3 regions of the Streptomyces sp. NPDC002125 genome follow, and region 2 is predicted to be linked to each of the others. Evidence: riboswitches for the same ligand, from Rfam matches in the RefSeq annotation. Region 2 holds a riboswitch; each other region holds the start of a gene.

Region 1 (5,193 bases), on a different contig from region 2:
ATCTTCACCTTCCTGCCGCGTCTGTGGTCGGTCTCGCACAAGCACGGCTACGTCACCACCTCGGACTTCGTCCGGGGGCGCTTCGGCTCGAAGGGGCTCTCGCTGGCGGTCGCCCTCACGGGCATCCTCGCCACGATGCCGTACATCGCGCTCCAGCTGGTCGGCATCCAGGCCGTGCTGGACGTCATGGGAGTCGGCGGCGGCGAGACCACGCACTGGTTCATCAAGGACCTGCCGCTGCTGATCGCGTTCGCGGTCCTCGCGGCGTACACCTACTCCTCGGGCCTGCGTGCGCCGGCGCTGATCGCGTTCGTCAAGGACGGCCTGATCTACCTCGTCATCGCGGTGGCGATCATCTACATCCCGATAAAGCTGGGCGGCTTCGACAACATCTTCGCCGCGGCGAACGAGAAGTTCTCGGCGGCGAACGAGGCGGCGGGCAAACCCGTGGCCGGACTCGCGCCGGGCGCCTCCGGCCAGTGGGTGTACGCCACCCTGGCACTGGGCTCGGCACTGGCCCTCTTCATGTATCCGCACTCGATCACGGCGACGCTCTCCAGCCGCAGCCGTGAGGTGATCCGGCGCAACACGACGATCCTGCCGCTGTACTCGCTGATGCTGGGTCTGCTGGCCCTGCTCGGCTTCATGGCGATCGCCGCCGGGATCAAGGTGGACAACGGACAGCTCGCGATCCCGCAGCTGTTCGAGAACATGTTCCCGGACTGGTTCGCGGGTGTGGCCTTCGCCGCGATCGGTATCGGCGCGCTGGTGCCGGCCGCGATCATGTCGATCGCCGCGGCGAACCTCTTCACCCGCAACATCTACAAGGACTTCATCAAGCCCGACGCGACCCCGGCCCAGGAGACCAAGGTCTCCAAGCTGGTCTCGCTGCTGGTGAAGGTCGGCGCGCTCGCTTTCGTCCTCACCATGGACAAGACGGTCGCGATCAACTTCCAGCTGCTGGGCGGCATCTGGATCCTCCAGACGATGCCCGCCCTGGTGGGCGGCCTGTTCACCCGGTGGTTCCACCGCTGGGCCCTGATCGCCGGCTGGGCGGTCGGCATGATCTACGGCACGGTGGCCGCGTACGGTGTCGCCAGCCCGACCCAGAAGCACTTCGGCGGGTCCTCGAAGGAGATCCCGGGCATCGGCGAGATCGGCTACATCGGTCTCACCGCGTTCGTGCTGAACGTCCTCGTCGTGGTCGTGCTGACCTTCGTCCTCAACGCGGTGAAGGCCCCGGCGGGCATCGACGAGACGTCCCCGTCCGACTACACCGCGGACGTGGGCGACCCCGGCGTCCAGGAGAAGCTCCCGCCCGCCACGGTGGGTGCCCCGGGCGGTCACTGACCCCCGCGGGCACCAGGAGGGCGACGCCGTCCCGGCAGGGTCCACCCTGCCGGGACGGCGTCGTTCGTGCCCCCGGAAACAGGGAGGCGTCCCCTCGTCCGGCTGCGGCAGACTGCGCCCATGGACCTATCGATCAGGCGGATCCGGCCCGCGCAGTACGAGGCCCTGGCCGGGATCACCGCCGAGGCGTATCTCAGGGACGGGCTCCTGGACCTCGGCGCCGACGACCCCTATCTGGAGAAGCTCCGCGCCGTCGGGCAGCGAGCGGCCGAGACCGAGGTGCTGGTCGCGGTCGACGGCGACGGCCGGCTGCTGGGCGGCGTCACCTACGTCGCGTCCGGCGGCCCGTGGGCGGACGTCGCCGCCGCGGACGAGGCCGAGTTCCGGATGCTCGCCGTATCCCCGGAGGCTCGTGGACGGGGCGCGGGCGAGGCGCTCGTACGGGCGTGCGTGGACCGGGCGAGTGCCGCCGGAGGGTGCTCCGGGATCGTCCTGTCGACGCAGCCGGCCATGCGTGGCGCCCACCGGATCTATGAGCGCCTCGGCTTCGTACGGACCCCGGAGCGGGACTGGAACCCGCTGCCCGCCCTCCGGCTGCTGACGTACCGCCTGGCTCTCTGACTCCTCCGCGACACAACATGTGGGGGCTGCCTCAGCAGGCAGCCCCCACATGTATGCTCGACCTCGCTGTCGCCGCAGGGGAATCCGGTGCGAATCCGGAACTGTCCCGCAACGGTGTGATCGGTGTGCTTCGGCGCACCCGAAGTCCGAAGACCTGTCGACAGCGCGTCCGGCTCGACCGAACCGGACGCCGAGACGTCCGGGCCCCGCGGAGGGCCGGTGGACGCCGTGCACGCCGTGCTGCCCTTTCGCGGGCTCGGTCGTGCCCCGGCTGCCCCGCTCCCGCAGGCCCAGAGCCGAGCGAGGGATAGCCCCAGTGACCATCGCGCCAGCCGATCCGGTTTCGGCCGAGGAATCCGAAGGCCTTGCGGCCGACGCCCCCGGGACCGCCCTGCTGCGGACCCTGACCGGTCTCACCGCCGATCTGCCCGACACCGACCCCGGACGGGTCGCCGCCGCCGCGCTGCGCGGCCGGAGCGCGCGGGCGGACGAGGCCGAGCTGCGCTCGCTGGCCACCGAGGCCGCCGCCGGCCTGATCTCCGAGGACCCGGCCTACTCCCGGCTCGCCGCGCGGCTCCTCACCCGCACCATCGCGGACGAGGCGGCCGGACAGGGGGCGGTCTCCTTCTCGGCCTCGGTCGCCACCGGACACCGCGAGGGCCTGATCGCGGACCGTACGGCGGAGTTCGTCGCGCTGCACGCAGACGCTCTGGACGCGCTGGTCGGGCAGGCGCTCGCCGACGGGGCCGACGACCGCTTCGGCTACTTCGGGCTGCGGACGCTGTACAGCCGCTATCTGCTGCGCCACCCGCTCACCCGCGAGGTCGTCGAGACCCCGCAGCACTTCATGCTGCGCGTCGCCGCCGGGCTCGCCGAGGACACCTCCGAGCGCGCCCTGGAGGAGGTCGCCGCGCTGTACGGCCTGATGAGCCGGCTGGACTATCTGCCCTCCTCCCCCACCCTCTTCAACTCCGGCACCCGGCACCCGCAGATGTCCTCCTGCTATCTGCTGGACTCACCGCTGGACGAGCTCGACTCCATCTACGACCGCTACCACCAGGTGGCGCGCCTCTCCAAGCACGCGGGCGGTATCGGCCTCTCCTACTCCCGTATCCGCGCGCGCGGTTCACTCATCCGGGGGACGAACGGGCACTCCAACGGCATCGTGCCGTTCCTGAAGACGCTCGACGCCTCGGTCGCGGCGGTCAACCAGGGGGGCCGGCGCAAGGGTGCCGCCGCGGTCTATCTGGAGACCTGGCACGCGGACATCGAGGAGTTCCTGGAGCTGCGCGACAACACCGGTGAGGACCAGCGGCGTACGCACAACCTCAACCTGGCGCACTGGATCCCGGACGAGTTCATGCGCCGGGTCGACGCGGACACCGAGTGGTCGCTGTTCTCCCCGGCGGACGCCCCCGAGCTGGTGGACCTGTGGGGCGACGAGTTCGACGCCGCGTACCGCGCCGCCGAGGCCAAGGGGCTGGCCCGCAAGACCATGCCGGCCCGTGAGCTCTACGGGCGCATGATGCGCACCCTCGCGCAGACCGGCCAGGGCTGGATGACGTTCAAGGACGCGTCCAACCGCACGGCGAACCAGACCGCCGAGCCGGGCAGGGTCGTCCACTCCTCGAACCTCTGCACCGAGATCCTGGAGGTCACCGACGACGGTGAGACGGCTGTCTGCAACCTGGGGTCGGTCAACCTCGGCGCGTTCGTCGCCGACGGCACCATCGACTGGGAGCGGCTGGACGCCACCGTGCGTACGGCGGTGACCTTCCTGGACCGTGTCGTGGACATCAACTTCTACCCGACCGAGCAGGCCGGGCGTTCCAACGCCCGCTGGCGGCCGGTGGGTCTCGGCGCGATGGGCCTCCAGGACGTCTTCTTCCAGCTGCGGCTGCCCTTCGACTCCCCCGAGGCCCGCGCGCTCTCCACGAAGATCTCCGAGCGCATCATGCTCGCCGCCTACGAGGCCTCCTGCGGCCTGGCCGAGAGGTCCGGCCCGCTGCCCGCCTGGTCCGAGACCCGCGCCGCCCGGGGCGTGCTGCACCCCGACCACTACGCCACCGAGCTGAACTGGCCGGAGCGCTGGGACGCCCTGCGCGCCCGGATCGCGAAGAGCGGGATGCGCAACTCGCTGCTGCTCGCCATCGCGCCGACGGCGACGATCGCCTCGATCGCCGGGGTCTACGAGTGCATCGAGCCGCAGGTCTCCAACCTCTTCAAGCGCGAGACGCTCAGCGGTGAGTTCCTCCAGGTCAACGCCTACCTGGTGGACGAGCTGAAGAAGCTCGGCGTCTGGGACGCCCGGACCCGCGAGGCACTGCGCGAGGCGAGCGGCTCCGTGCAGGGCTTCGCCTGGATCCCCGAGGACGTGCGGGCGCTGTACCGCACGGCGTGGGAGATCCCGCAGCGCGGTCTGATCGACATGGCGGCGGCCCGTACGCCGTTCCTCGACCAGAGCCAGTCGCTGAACCTGTTCCTGGAGACGCCGACGATCGGCAAGCTCTCCTCGATGTACGCGTACGCCTGGAAGCAGGGGCTGAAGACGACGTACTACCTGCGTTCGCGCCCGGCGACCCGGATCGCCCGCGCGGCGTCCGGGACGGCCGTCGCCGCCGCTCCGATTCCCGTGCAGCAGGCAGCCGCTCCCGACGCGGACGCGATCGCCTGCTCCCTCGAAAACCCCGAGTCCTGCGAGGCCTGCCAGTAATGAGCACCACCGAGAACAAGAACCTGCTCGACCCGGGCTTCGAGCTGACCCTGCGCCCCATGCGCTACCCGGACTTCTACGAGCGCTACCGGGACGCGATCAAGAACACCTGGACCGTCGAGGAGGTCGACCTCCACTCGGACGTCGCCGACCTCGCCAAGCTGTCGCCGGGCGAGCAGCACATGATCGGCCGGCTGGTCGCGTTCTTCGCGACGGGGGACTCGATCGTCTCCAACAACCTGGTGCTGACGCTCTACAAGCACATCAACTCCCCCGAGGCGCGGCTGTACCTGTCGCGCCAGCTGTTCGAGGAGGCCGTGCACGTCCAGTTCTATCTGACGCTGCTCGACACCTATCTGCCCGACCCGGAGGACCGCGCGGCGGCCTTCGACGCGGTCGAGGAGATCCCCTCGATCCGCGAGAAGGCTCAGTTCTGCTTCCGGTGGATGGACTCGGTCGAGAAGATCGAGCGGCTGGAGACGAAGGCCGACCGCCGCCGCTTCCTGCTC
Region 2 (5,193 bases):
TCGAAGCTCGTGTCCGGAGCGGCGGTGAACCTCCGCCCCGATGCCCGCGCGACCTCGCCCAGGAACGCCCGCCGGAACGCGTCGCTCTCCAGCGACCCGTGCCAGTGCGTCCCCCACACCGAGCCCACCCGGCACCCGTCCAGGAACGGCTCGCCGCCGAGCACCTCGGCGACCCCGTGATGGATCTCGTAGCCCTCCACCGGTTCCCCCAGCGCCGAACCGACGGGCCTCTCCAGGACCTTCTCCCGGCCGAAGCGGACGCGTACGGGCAGCAGTCCCAGCCCCTCGACCAGTCCGGCCCGCGACTCCACCTCGTCCTCGATCCACTCACCGAGCACCTGGAACCCGCCGCAGATGCCCAGCACCGGCCGCCCCGCCGCCGCCCGCCGCGCCAGCGCGCCGGCGAGGCCCCGCTCCCGCAGCCACGCCAGCGCCTTCACGGTGCCGCGCGTCCCGGGCACGATCACGAGGTCCGCGTCGGCGAGCTCCTCCGCCCGGTCCACGAACCGCACCACCACACCCGGCTCGGCCGCCAGGGCGTCCACATCGGTGAAGTTCGACATCAGCGGTACGGCGCACACCGCGACCCGCAGCACGTCCTCGCCGTGCGGCGGGGCCACGACCGACTCCCGCACGGTCCCGCGCATCGAGACGCGCAGCCCGTCCTCCTCGTCGATGCCCAGCCCGTGGGCGTACGGCAGCACCCCGTACGTCCGCCGCCCGGTGAGCCCGAGCAGCATGTCGAGGCCGGGCTCCAGCAGCGACACGTCACCGCGGAACTTGTTGACGAGGTACCCGGCGATCAGCGCCTGGTCCTCGGGGCTCAGCAGCGCCGTCGTGCCGAAGAACGACGCGAAGACCCCGCCCCTGTCGATGTCCCCGACCACCAGCACGGGGAAGCGCGCGGCCCGCGCGATGCCCATGTTCACGATGTCGGTACGCCGCAGATTGATCTCGGCCGGACTGCCCGCCCCCTCGCAGATCACGGCGTCGTACGTGCCCCGCAGCTGCTCCAGACAGTCCGTGACCGTCCCCAGCAGCGCCTCCTGGCGCCCCCCGTGATAGCCGCGCGCACTCATCTCGCCGACCGGCTTCCCCATCAGGACGACCTGGCTGGAGCGGTCACCTCCGGGCTTGAGCAGCACCGGGTTCATCAGCGCCGACGGCTCCACCCGGGCCGCCTGGGCCTGCATCGCCTGCGCGCGGCCGATCTCGGCCCCCTCGCGGGTGACGAACGAGTTCAGCGACATGTTCTGCGCCTTGAACGGCGCGACCTTCACCCCCCGGCGCACCAGCCACCGGCAGATGCCGGCCGTGACGACGCTCTTGCCCGCGTCCGAAGTGGTGCCGGCCACCAGCAGCCCGCCGCTCATCCGACCCTCCGCCCCATGGCCGACCGCCCCGCCGCACACACGGCGAGGGCCAGCACACTCACCCGGCGCGACAGCCGCACCGCGCGTTCGATGTCCTCGACCCGCACCTCGCGGCCGGCCTCCCCGTTGAGCACGGGCCGGTGCTCGACCCGCCCGCCGTACGCCAGGGTGCCGCCCAGCCGTACGCCGAGCGCACCCGCGAACGCGGCCTCCACCGGGCCCGCGTTGGGGCTCGGATGCCGGTCCGCGTCGGCCCGCCAGGCCCGGACCGCCTCGCGCGGGCGGCCCCCGGCGGCCACGGCGAGCACGGCGGTGAGCCGGGCCCCGGGCCAGCCCGCGAGGTCGTCGAGCCGGGCCGACGCCCAGCCGTAGCGCCGGTAGCGGGGCGACTTGTGCCCGACCATGGCGTCGAGCGTGTTGACCGCCCGGAAGGCGACCAGCCCGGGTACGCCGCCGAGCGCACCCCACACCAGAGCCCCCACGACGGCGTCCGACGTGTTCTCGGCGACGGACTCCACCACCGCCCGGGCGATCTGGTGCCCGTCCAGGGCCTGCGGATCGCGGCCGCACAGATGCGGCAGCCGCTCCCGGGCCTTCTCGATGTCCCCGGCGGCCAGCGCCCCGCCGATGGCGCGGGCCTCGCGGCCCAGCGACGTACCCCCGACGACGGACCAGGTGGCGGCGGCGGTCAGCGCCACGGCCGCGGCCGGACGGTCGCGCACGGCACGGGAGGCAAGGGCGGCAGCGCCCGCGGCGCCCCCGGCGCAGACGAGCGTGTGCAGGGCGCCCCAGCCGCGGTGGTCGCGCCACAGCCGGCTCTCGGCAGCCGCGGCGGCCCGCCCGAAGGCGGCGACGGGATGGCCCCGCCGGGGATCGCCGAACAGCAGGTCGCCGATCAGGCCGGCGGCGGCGCCGTAAACGAAGATGCGGTCGGCTCGCACGCGCTCAGCCGGCCGTCGCGCCTCGAAGGACCTTCGCAGCGGGTGGCGGTGGGGTGACCGACGCAGGGCAGCCAGACATGGCGTATGTCCTCACTCAGGGTCCGCGCCCTGGTTCGACGTGACCGGCGACGAGAGTCTCCTGGCTTCCGGATCCGCAGGTCCTCCGGCCTTCCAGTCCGCGGTGGCGGACCGTGACTTCCGTGTGGAGGCTGCTCCCCGGTGACAGTGGCGGGACCGCGCCGGATTCGCACCGGCTTCCTCTCCTGTCGCCGTAAGGCCGGCCGGCACACGGGGGGTGGGCCGGCCGGCCTCAATGGCTCCGGCAGTCCACCATGCCCCGCGAACACCAGTCAACCTGCCGTTGACCTGCGGGGCTTCAGTGTGCTGAGACGCACACCGGGCCGGACACGAGGTGTGTCCGGCCCGGTGTGCGTGTCCGTTCGGTGGATCAGGCGACGATCAGATAGATCCCGTACGCGACCGCCGCCACGCACAGCGCGAAGCAGGCGTACGCGCCGGTGCGCGCCAGGACGGCGGAACCGCCCCCTTGCGCCGGCGACGCCAGCTTGGCGAGACCCGTGATGCCGAGGGTGAAGAGGCCGACCAGCGCGACGGTGACCACGAGGCTGACGCCGAAGACGGAGGCGAGGGCTGCCCAGTCGATGTTCATGCGGATCTGTCCTTACACCTTGGCCGGCCGGGCCGGGTCGGCCGGAGTCTCGGCCGTCGTGGCCGGGGCGTGGATGGTGGTCTTGAGGTCCGCGACACCCGAGCCGACGGGCGGCGGGCTGACGGCCGCGATGGCGGTCGTGACGACGCCCGCGGGCTCGTCCCCGGTCGCGTTGACGTTGGTGTGGTCGACCGGCTTGCGGCGCGACAGCAGCCAGATGGCACCGGAGCCCGCGACGAGGAGGACGGCGACGACCGCGACACCCCAGGGGCCCTGCTTGGTCAGGAACTCGGCGCCCGCGCCGACCAGACCGGCGGCCGGCAGCGTCAGGCCCCAGGCGACGAACATCCGGGTGGCGGTGGACCAGCGGACCACGCCCCCCTTGCGTCCGAGGCCCGCGCCCATGACCGCGCCGGAGCAGGACTGGGTGGTCGAGAGGGAGAAGCCGAGGTGCGACGAGGCCAGGATGACCGTGGCCGCACTGGTCTGGGCCGCGAAGCCCTGCGGCGGGCGCAGGTCGGTCAGGCCGCTGCCCATGGTGCGGATGATGCGCCAGCCGCCGAGGTAGGTGCCCAGCGCGATGGCGATACCGGCGGAGGCGATGACCCAGACCGGCGGGTTGGAGCCGGGGGCGAGGACACCGCCGGTGACCAGCGCCAGGGTGATGATGCCCATGGTCTTCTGCGCGTCGTTGGTGCCGTGGGCGAGCGAGACGAGGCCCGCCGACGCGATCTGACCTGCGCGGTAGCCCTTGGCGGTCGACTTCAGCTGCGCGGGGTCGGTGATCTTCCGGTTGATGCGGTACGTCAGCTTCGTGGCCAGCAGCGCGGCCAGACCGGCCACGAGCGGGGCGGCGATCGCGGGCAGCAGGACCTTCGTGACGACGGTGCCGCCGTTGATCGAGGACCAGCCGGCCGACATGACCGCGGCGCCGATGAGGCCGCCGAAGAGTGCGTGGGAGGAGCTGGAGGGGAGGCCGACCAGCCAGGTCAGGAGATTCCACAGGATGGCGCCGACGAGTGCGGCGAAGATGACCTCGGTTCTGAGGCCGTCCTCGTTGATGATCCCGCCGGAGATCGTCTTGGCGACCTCCACGGACAGGAACGCGCCGACCAGGTTGAGAACGGCGGACATGGCCACCGCGGTCTTGGGCTTGAGAGCGCCGGTCGAGATGGTGGTGGCCATCGCGTTGGCGGTGTCGTGGAAACCGTTCGTGAAATCGAACACGAGAGCTGTCACGACCACAATCGCGAGCAGCAGCGTGATGTGTTCCATTTACCCAGGCAATCGTTCGACGTCATTGGCACGTGGAACGTAAGCAACCTGGATGAACGGAAGGTGAACTGAGCAGGGCGGCGTGGTGACCCCAACCGTGTATGCGCATTCCGCTTGTGAGTCTCCTGAGCGCCCCGGCGGGCCCGCGCCGGTGCGGCGACTGGCCGGTGGGGCAGGACCCGGACCCGTGGCCCGCCAGGCACCCCCCGCCGAAGAGACCTCGGTCACCTGATCACCTGATCGCCGGATCACCGCGCCCCCGGGGCTGTCCCGCCGGGGGTCACAGGACAGCCCTAGGATCGCCCGCATGAGCGACGGAGACCAGGACGAGATCGCCCGGGCGTGGCACGACGTCGTGGGGACGGCCCGCAGGACACGGGCGGAGGGTCTGGTCGTCGGCACCTCGGGCAATGTGTCGGCCCGCGTCGGCGACACCGTGCTGGTGACCCCCACCGGCGTGCCCTACGACCGGCTGGGCCCGGGGGACGCCGTCGGCGTCGACCTCGAAGGCCGCCAGGTGCTGGGAGAGCTGCTCCCGACCAGCGAACTCCCGCTCCACCTGGCCGTCTACCGCAACACCGGGGCCCGGGCCGTCGTCCACACCCACGCCGTCCACGCCACGGCCGTCTCCACCCTCGTCACCGAGGTCCCGCTCGTCCACTACGCCGCCGCCCTGCTCGGAGGCCCCGTCCGCACCGCCCCCTACGCCCGCTACGGGACCCAGGAGCTCGCCGACACCATGCTGGCCGCCCTGCGCGACCGCACCGGCTGCCTGCTCCGCAACCACGGCACCGTCACCTACGGGGACACCCTCGACGAGGCCTACGACCGGACCGCCCAGCTCGAATGGATGTGCAGGCTCTGGCTCACCGCGAGCTCCGTGCCGGGCCTGAGCCCCACCCTTCTCTCACCCGCCGAGTTCACGGAGGCCCAG
Region 3 (5,193 bases), on a different contig from region 2:
GGTAGCGCACGGACTGCTCGGCGCGGAGGCCCGCACACGGCTGCGCTCCCTGGACGCCGCCACCCTCGGCGACGTCCTGCGCCACGGTGTGGCCTCCGCTGCCGTGACCGTCCGGCGGGCCGGTGCGCTGCCTCCCGACGAGGAGGAGCTGGCAGCGGCTCTGACCAGCGCGCCTGTACCCGGGTGATCGGAGTGACGGGGGTGTCCTCGGACGCACCTTCCTCGTTCAGCCCGGTATGACCGTGACCCTCACCGAAACCGCTCCACCGTCCACCACCGAACTGCTGACCGCCGTCCTCCTCGGTCCGGAACACCGCCGCGAACACGGCTTCTGGCAGCGGCTGATCAGCACAGAACCGTTCCGCCGCCCCGCCGGGGGAACGCCCGAAGAGCGACTGGAACTCGCCTACGACCGGTTGCGGGTCCTCAACCTCTCCCTCGACAGCGGGGCGCGCCTCGCCGCCGACCCACGCGCCCTGGCCGCCCTGCACGCCTGGCTCGGGCCGGTCGACCCCGCGCTGACCACCGTCGCGGGCATCCACTACAACCTCTTCCTCGGCAGCCTCCTCGATCAGGACGGCGCGGGCCACCGGGACCTGTCGGACTATCTGTCCCTGCGCCGCATCGGCACGTTCCTGTGCACGGAGGTGGCACACGGAAACAACGCGGCGGCCATGGAGACCACCGCGACGTACGACCGCGAGCGCGACGGATTCGTCCTGCACACCCCGAACGCGGGCGCGCAGAAGTTCATGCCCAACACCAGCCCGGCGGGCGGGGCCAAGTCCGGGCTGGTCGCCGCACGTCTGGTGGCCGACGGCTCCGACCACGGGGTACGCCTCTTCCTGGTGCCGCTCACCGACGAGGAGCGCGCGCTGCCCGGCATCAGGGTGCGGCGGCTGCCCGCCCGGATGGGCAGCCCCGTGGACCACTGTCTGACCTCCTTCGACCAGCTCTTCGTGGCACGTGACGCCCTGCTGGGAGCCGACCGGGAGGAGGGCGCCCGGGGGGAGTTCAGGACGGCACCGGGGGACAGGCGGCGGCGCTTCCTGACCTCGATCGGCAGGGTCATCCACGGCCGGGTCTCGATGAGCGCCTGCGCGGCGGGCTCGGCCCGCGCGACCCTGGCGGTCGCCGTGCGCTACGGGGGCCACCGGATGATCTCCGGCTCCCGGCGCACACCGCCCGTACCGGTCAACGCCCACCGCACCCACCACGGGCCGCTCGCCTCGGCCATGGCCAAGGTCTTCGCCATGAGCCTGCTGCACCGCAGGGCACAGGAGCGCTGGGAGAGCTGTACGGAGGAGGGCGGCAGGGCCGAGGCGGGGACGCTCGTCGACGTCGCCAAGGCATGGATCACCTGGCGGGCCCGGGAGGTCATCGTCGAGAGCCGTGAACGCTGCGGCGCGCAGGCGCTGCTGGAGAACAACGGCATGACCGAACTCGTCACGGGTGTGGAGGGCGCCATCACGGCCGAGGGCGACAACATCGCCCTCTACGCCAAGGCGGCGGCCGACCTGCTCCTCTCGGCCGGGCCGGACGCGCCGGGGAGTGTCCCGGCCGGGCCGGACGGGCCCGGCCGTGTTCCCGCCGAGCCCGGGCGCGAGGGGACCGGCGAGCCCGGCGACCTCGCCGACCCGCGCTTCCTGGTCCGGCTCCTCGCCGCGGTGGAGGACATCTGGTTCGACCGCGCCAGGACCCGGGCGCTGCGGGTGCCGGACACCGACGTCCTCGCGCAGTGGAACGCGGCGTCCGGGCCCGCGATCCGGGGAGTCGAGGCCTATGCCTACCGGCACGCCGCCGAGGCCTACGCCGAGGCCCGCGCCGCACTGCCCGAGGGGGCGGCGAGAGAGCGGCTGGGGGAACTGGAGCGGCTGTTCGCCGTGGAGTGGGTCGCCCGCAACAGCGGCGACCTGCTGGCCGCGGGCCTGCTGAGCGCCGTTCAGACCGAGGCACTGGCCGAGACCGCCGAGGAGCTGATCACGGCCGTCGCCGCGCACGCCCCCCAACTGGCCGACTCCTTCGCCCTGCCCGCTGAACTGCTCGCCGACTGGCCCATCGCGGGGCCCGGCTACGCCGACGCCTACGACGACCCCCGGGGCCCCTGGAACAGCGGTCCGGCGGACGCCCGATGAGCGCCCCGTCCCCGGCCCGTGAGGCACGGCCGATGGGCCGCCGCGTCGCGGAGGGCCTGGAGATCCTCGGCACGAGCGCGGTCCTGCTGGCCTACTGGGGCACGGTGTCCGTGCTCGCCCGCGTGGGAGGGGGACCGCGCAGACGCCGCGGCGAATCGGTTCGCCCCAAGGGCTGACCCGCCCGAGGACCTGCCGGCCGGTACGGAGGACGACGTCCCGCCCGCCGTACCGGCCCTGCCCGTCGTACCGGCCGAGGGCCCCGGAAGTGAGATCCGCACCGGCCGCAGAAGCCGCCGTCACGTCGCGTGATAGCTTGCAGACGCCAGTCACACTCCACGTGGAGTCAGGGAATCCGGTGCGAATCCGGAGCTGACGCGCAGCGGTGAGGGGGACGGGCGGGGCCACGGCCACTGGGACATCCTCGGGTGCCCCGGGAAGGCGCCCCGTCCGGACGAACCCGAGTCCGAAGACCTGCTGGCACCCGCTTCCGCACCCGGGAGCGGAACTCCGTACGGGCTCCGCGCATGAGCCCAGAGACGCCGAGGGACCCTGTGCCGCCCATAGCCAGCACCGCACGCCGAACCACCCCGGTCCTCATGGGACTTGTCCTGCTGACCGCATGCGGCGGCACCGGGACCACCGGAGCCGCACCGGGAGGGGGCGGCGCCGGATTTCCGGTGACGCTGACGAACTGCGGACGCACCGTCACCGTGGACTCCGCACCGCGCCACGCGGTCTCCCTGGACCAGGGATCGACGGAGATCCTGCTCTCCCTGGGCCTCGCCGACCGGCTCGCCGGGACCTCCACCTGGACCGATCCCGTGATGAAGGGCCTGGAGAAGGCCGAGACGAAGATCCCCCGCATCGCGGAGAACCGCCCCTCCTCGGAGAAGGTCCTCGCCGTGGAACCCGACTTCGTCAGCGCCTCGTTCGAATCGACCCTCGGCAAGGGCGGCGTCGCGCCGCGCGAGCAGTTCGAGGACCTCGGAGTGCCGACGTACGTCTCGCCCGCCGACTGCACCGCCAAGGACAACAGCGGCAGTGGCGACGGCTCCCGTACGAAGCCGCTCACCATGGACAGCGTCTACACCGAAGTACGCGAGCTCGCGCGGGTGTTCGGCGTACCGGAGCGGGGCGACGCGCTCGTCGCCCGGCTCCAGGCCCGGATCGGTGCCGCGACCAAGGGCATCGACGCGTCCGGAACGAGCCTGCTCTACTGGTTCGCCAACTCCGAGGCCCCCTACATGGCGGGCTGCTGCGGAGCCCCCGGCATCATCACCGGGGAACTCGGCGCGGAGAACGTCTTCGACGACACCCACGAGGAATGGCCCCAGATCAACTGGGAGACCGTCGCCGACCGGAACCCCGACGTCCTGGTCATCGGCGACCTGACCCGGAAGTCGCAGACGGCCGAGAGCGCCGCGAAGAAGATCGAGTTCCTGGAGTCCAACCCCGCCACGAAGAACATGGACGCGGTACGGCACAAGCGGTACGTCCTGCTCAGCGGCCAGGCCATGAATCCGACGATCCGGACCGTGGAGGGCGTGGAGCGCGTCGCGGCCGGGCTCCGCTCGTTCGGGCTCGCGGGGTGACGGACACCGGACACGCCCCGGACGTACGCGTGGAGCTGCCGCCGGCGGGCCGCGCCGCCGGAGCCCGCGTCGTGCGCGACGGCCTCCTGTGGGCCGGGGGTCTCGCCCTGCTGCTCCTGTCCGTCGCGGTCGCCGTCACGATCGGCCCCGCCCGTATCTCCGTCCCGGACGTCTGGTCGGCCGTGGCCTCGCACCTCGGGCTCGCCCAACCCCGGCTGACCCCGATCCGCGACGGCATCATCTGGAACCTGCGCATGCCCCGCACCCTGCTCGCCGCGGTGTGCGGGGCCGGGCTCGCGGTGTGCGGCACGGTGATGCAGTCGCTGCTGCGCAATCCGCTCGCCGACCCGTTCGTCCTCGGCGTCTCCTCCGGGGCGTCCACCGGCGCGGTCGTGGTCGTCGTGCTCGGCGTCGGCGGGGGAGTGGTCCCGGTCCCGGCCGGGGCATTCGTCGGGGCCCTGTGCTCCTTCGCCCTCGTCCTGCTGCTCAGCCACACCCTCGGCGGCTCGACCGACCGGGTCGTCCTCTCCGGGGTCGCGGCCATGCAGCTCTTCTCGGCGCTCACCTCCTTCGTGGTGATGACCGCGGCCGACGCCGAGCAGACCCGGGGCGTGCTGTTCTGGCTGCTCGGCTCCCTGAGCGGGGTCGGCTGGGGCGACGTGTGGATGTGCTCCGCCGTGCTGGCCGTGACACTGCTGATCTGCCTGGGTCACGCCCGTACGCTCGACGCCTTCGCCTTCGGCCAGGACGCGGCTGCCGCTCTCGGGGTGCACGTGGCCCGCACCCGGATCGTGCTGCTCTGCGCGACCGCGCTGCTGACGGCGGCCCTCGTCAGCTCTGCGGGTGCCATCGGGTTCGTCGGCCTCGTGCTGCCGCACGCGGCCCGTGCGCTGGCCGGCTCGGGGCACCGACGGCTGCTGCCGCTCACCGCGCTCGCCGGGGCCGTCTTCCTGGTCTGGGTCGACACCCTGGCCAGGACCGTCCTCGACCCTCAGGAGGTTCCGGTCGGCGTGGTCACCTCCCTCATCGGCGTACCCGCCTTCGTCCTGGTTCTCTACCGCACGCGGAGGAGCGCATGAGCCCTCAGAAGCACCCCGGGACCGTCGCACCCGCGCCCGGCGAAGGGCTGAGGGCGTCGCGGGTCAGCCGGGAGGCGGGCGGACGGCTCGTCATGGACGGGGTGAGTATCGCCCCGCCGCCCGGCAGCACGACCGGGCTGCTCGGACCCAACGGCTCGGGCAAGACCACGCTGCTCAGAGTGATGGCGGGCGTGCTGACCCCCGGCCGGGGCGTGGTCACCCTCGACGGCCGCACCCTCGCCGAGACCGGCCGCAGGAGTGTCGCCCGCCGTGTCGCCGTGGTCGACCAGCACGCCGTCACCCAGGTCGAGATGAACGTGGCGGACGTCGTACGCCTCGGCCGCATTCCGCACCGTCGCGCCTGGTCGGCGCCCGGACCCGACGACG

The links. A riboswitch is a leader RNA that binds a small molecule or an ion and turns the genes downstream of it on or off. The one in region 2 is predicted to bind cobalamin.
Region 1: linked by a shared signal. The riboswitch ahead of ACWCQM_RS02620 (ribonucleoside-diphosphate reductase subunit alpha) and the one ahead of ACWCQM_RS29050 (cobalamin biosynthesis protein) in region 2 are both predicted to bind cobalamin.
Region 3: linked by a shared signal. The riboswitch ahead of ACWCQM_RS36335 (ABC transporter substrate-binding protein) and the one ahead of ACWCQM_RS29050 (cobalamin biosynthesis protein) in region 2 are both predicted to bind cobalamin.

The regions. Positions count from the first base shown of each region.
Region 1 covers NZ_JBSFDD010000001.1:599,407-604,599, forward strand. Annotated here, with positions in the region: gene mctP (monocarboxylate uptake permease MctP) at 1-1,350, shown strand, start outside; gene ACWCQM_RS02615 (GNAT family N-acetyltransferase) at 1,471-1,971, shown strand; cobalamin riboswitch at 2,025-2,147, shown strand; gene ACWCQM_RS02620 (ribonucleoside-diphosphate reductase subunit alpha) at 2,288-4,684, shown strand; gene ACWCQM_RS02625 (ribonucleotide-diphosphate reductase subunit beta) at 4,684-5,193, shown strand, end outside.
Region 2 covers NZ_JBSFDD010000021.1:25,952-31,144, reverse strand. Annotated here, with positions in the region: gene ACWCQM_RS29055 (cobyric acid synthase) at 1-1,373, opposite strand, end outside; gene ACWCQM_RS29050 (cobalamin biosynthesis protein) at 1,370-2,314, opposite strand; cobalamin riboswitch at 2,447-2,575, opposite strand; gene ACWCQM_RS29045 (hypothetical protein) at 2,763-2,984, opposite strand; gene ACWCQM_RS29040 (anion permease) at 2,997-4,259, opposite strand; gene ACWCQM_RS29035 (class II aldolase/adducin family protein) at 4,567-5,193, shown strand, end outside.
Region 3 covers NZ_JBSFDD010000034.1:32,996-38,188, forward strand. Annotated here, with positions in the region: gene ACWCQM_RS36320 (carbohydrate kinase family protein) at 1-187, shown strand, start outside; gene ACWCQM_RS36325 (acyl-CoA dehydrogenase family protein) at 237-2,135, shown strand; gene ACWCQM_RS36330 (hypothetical protein) at 2,132-2,311, shown strand; cobalamin riboswitch at 2,442-2,628, shown strand; gene ACWCQM_RS36335 (ABC transporter substrate-binding protein) at 2,732-3,727, shown strand; gene ACWCQM_RS36340 (FecCD family ABC transporter permease) at 3,757-4,806, shown strand; gene ACWCQM_RS36345 (ABC transporter ATP-binding protein) at 4,803-5,193, shown strand, end outside.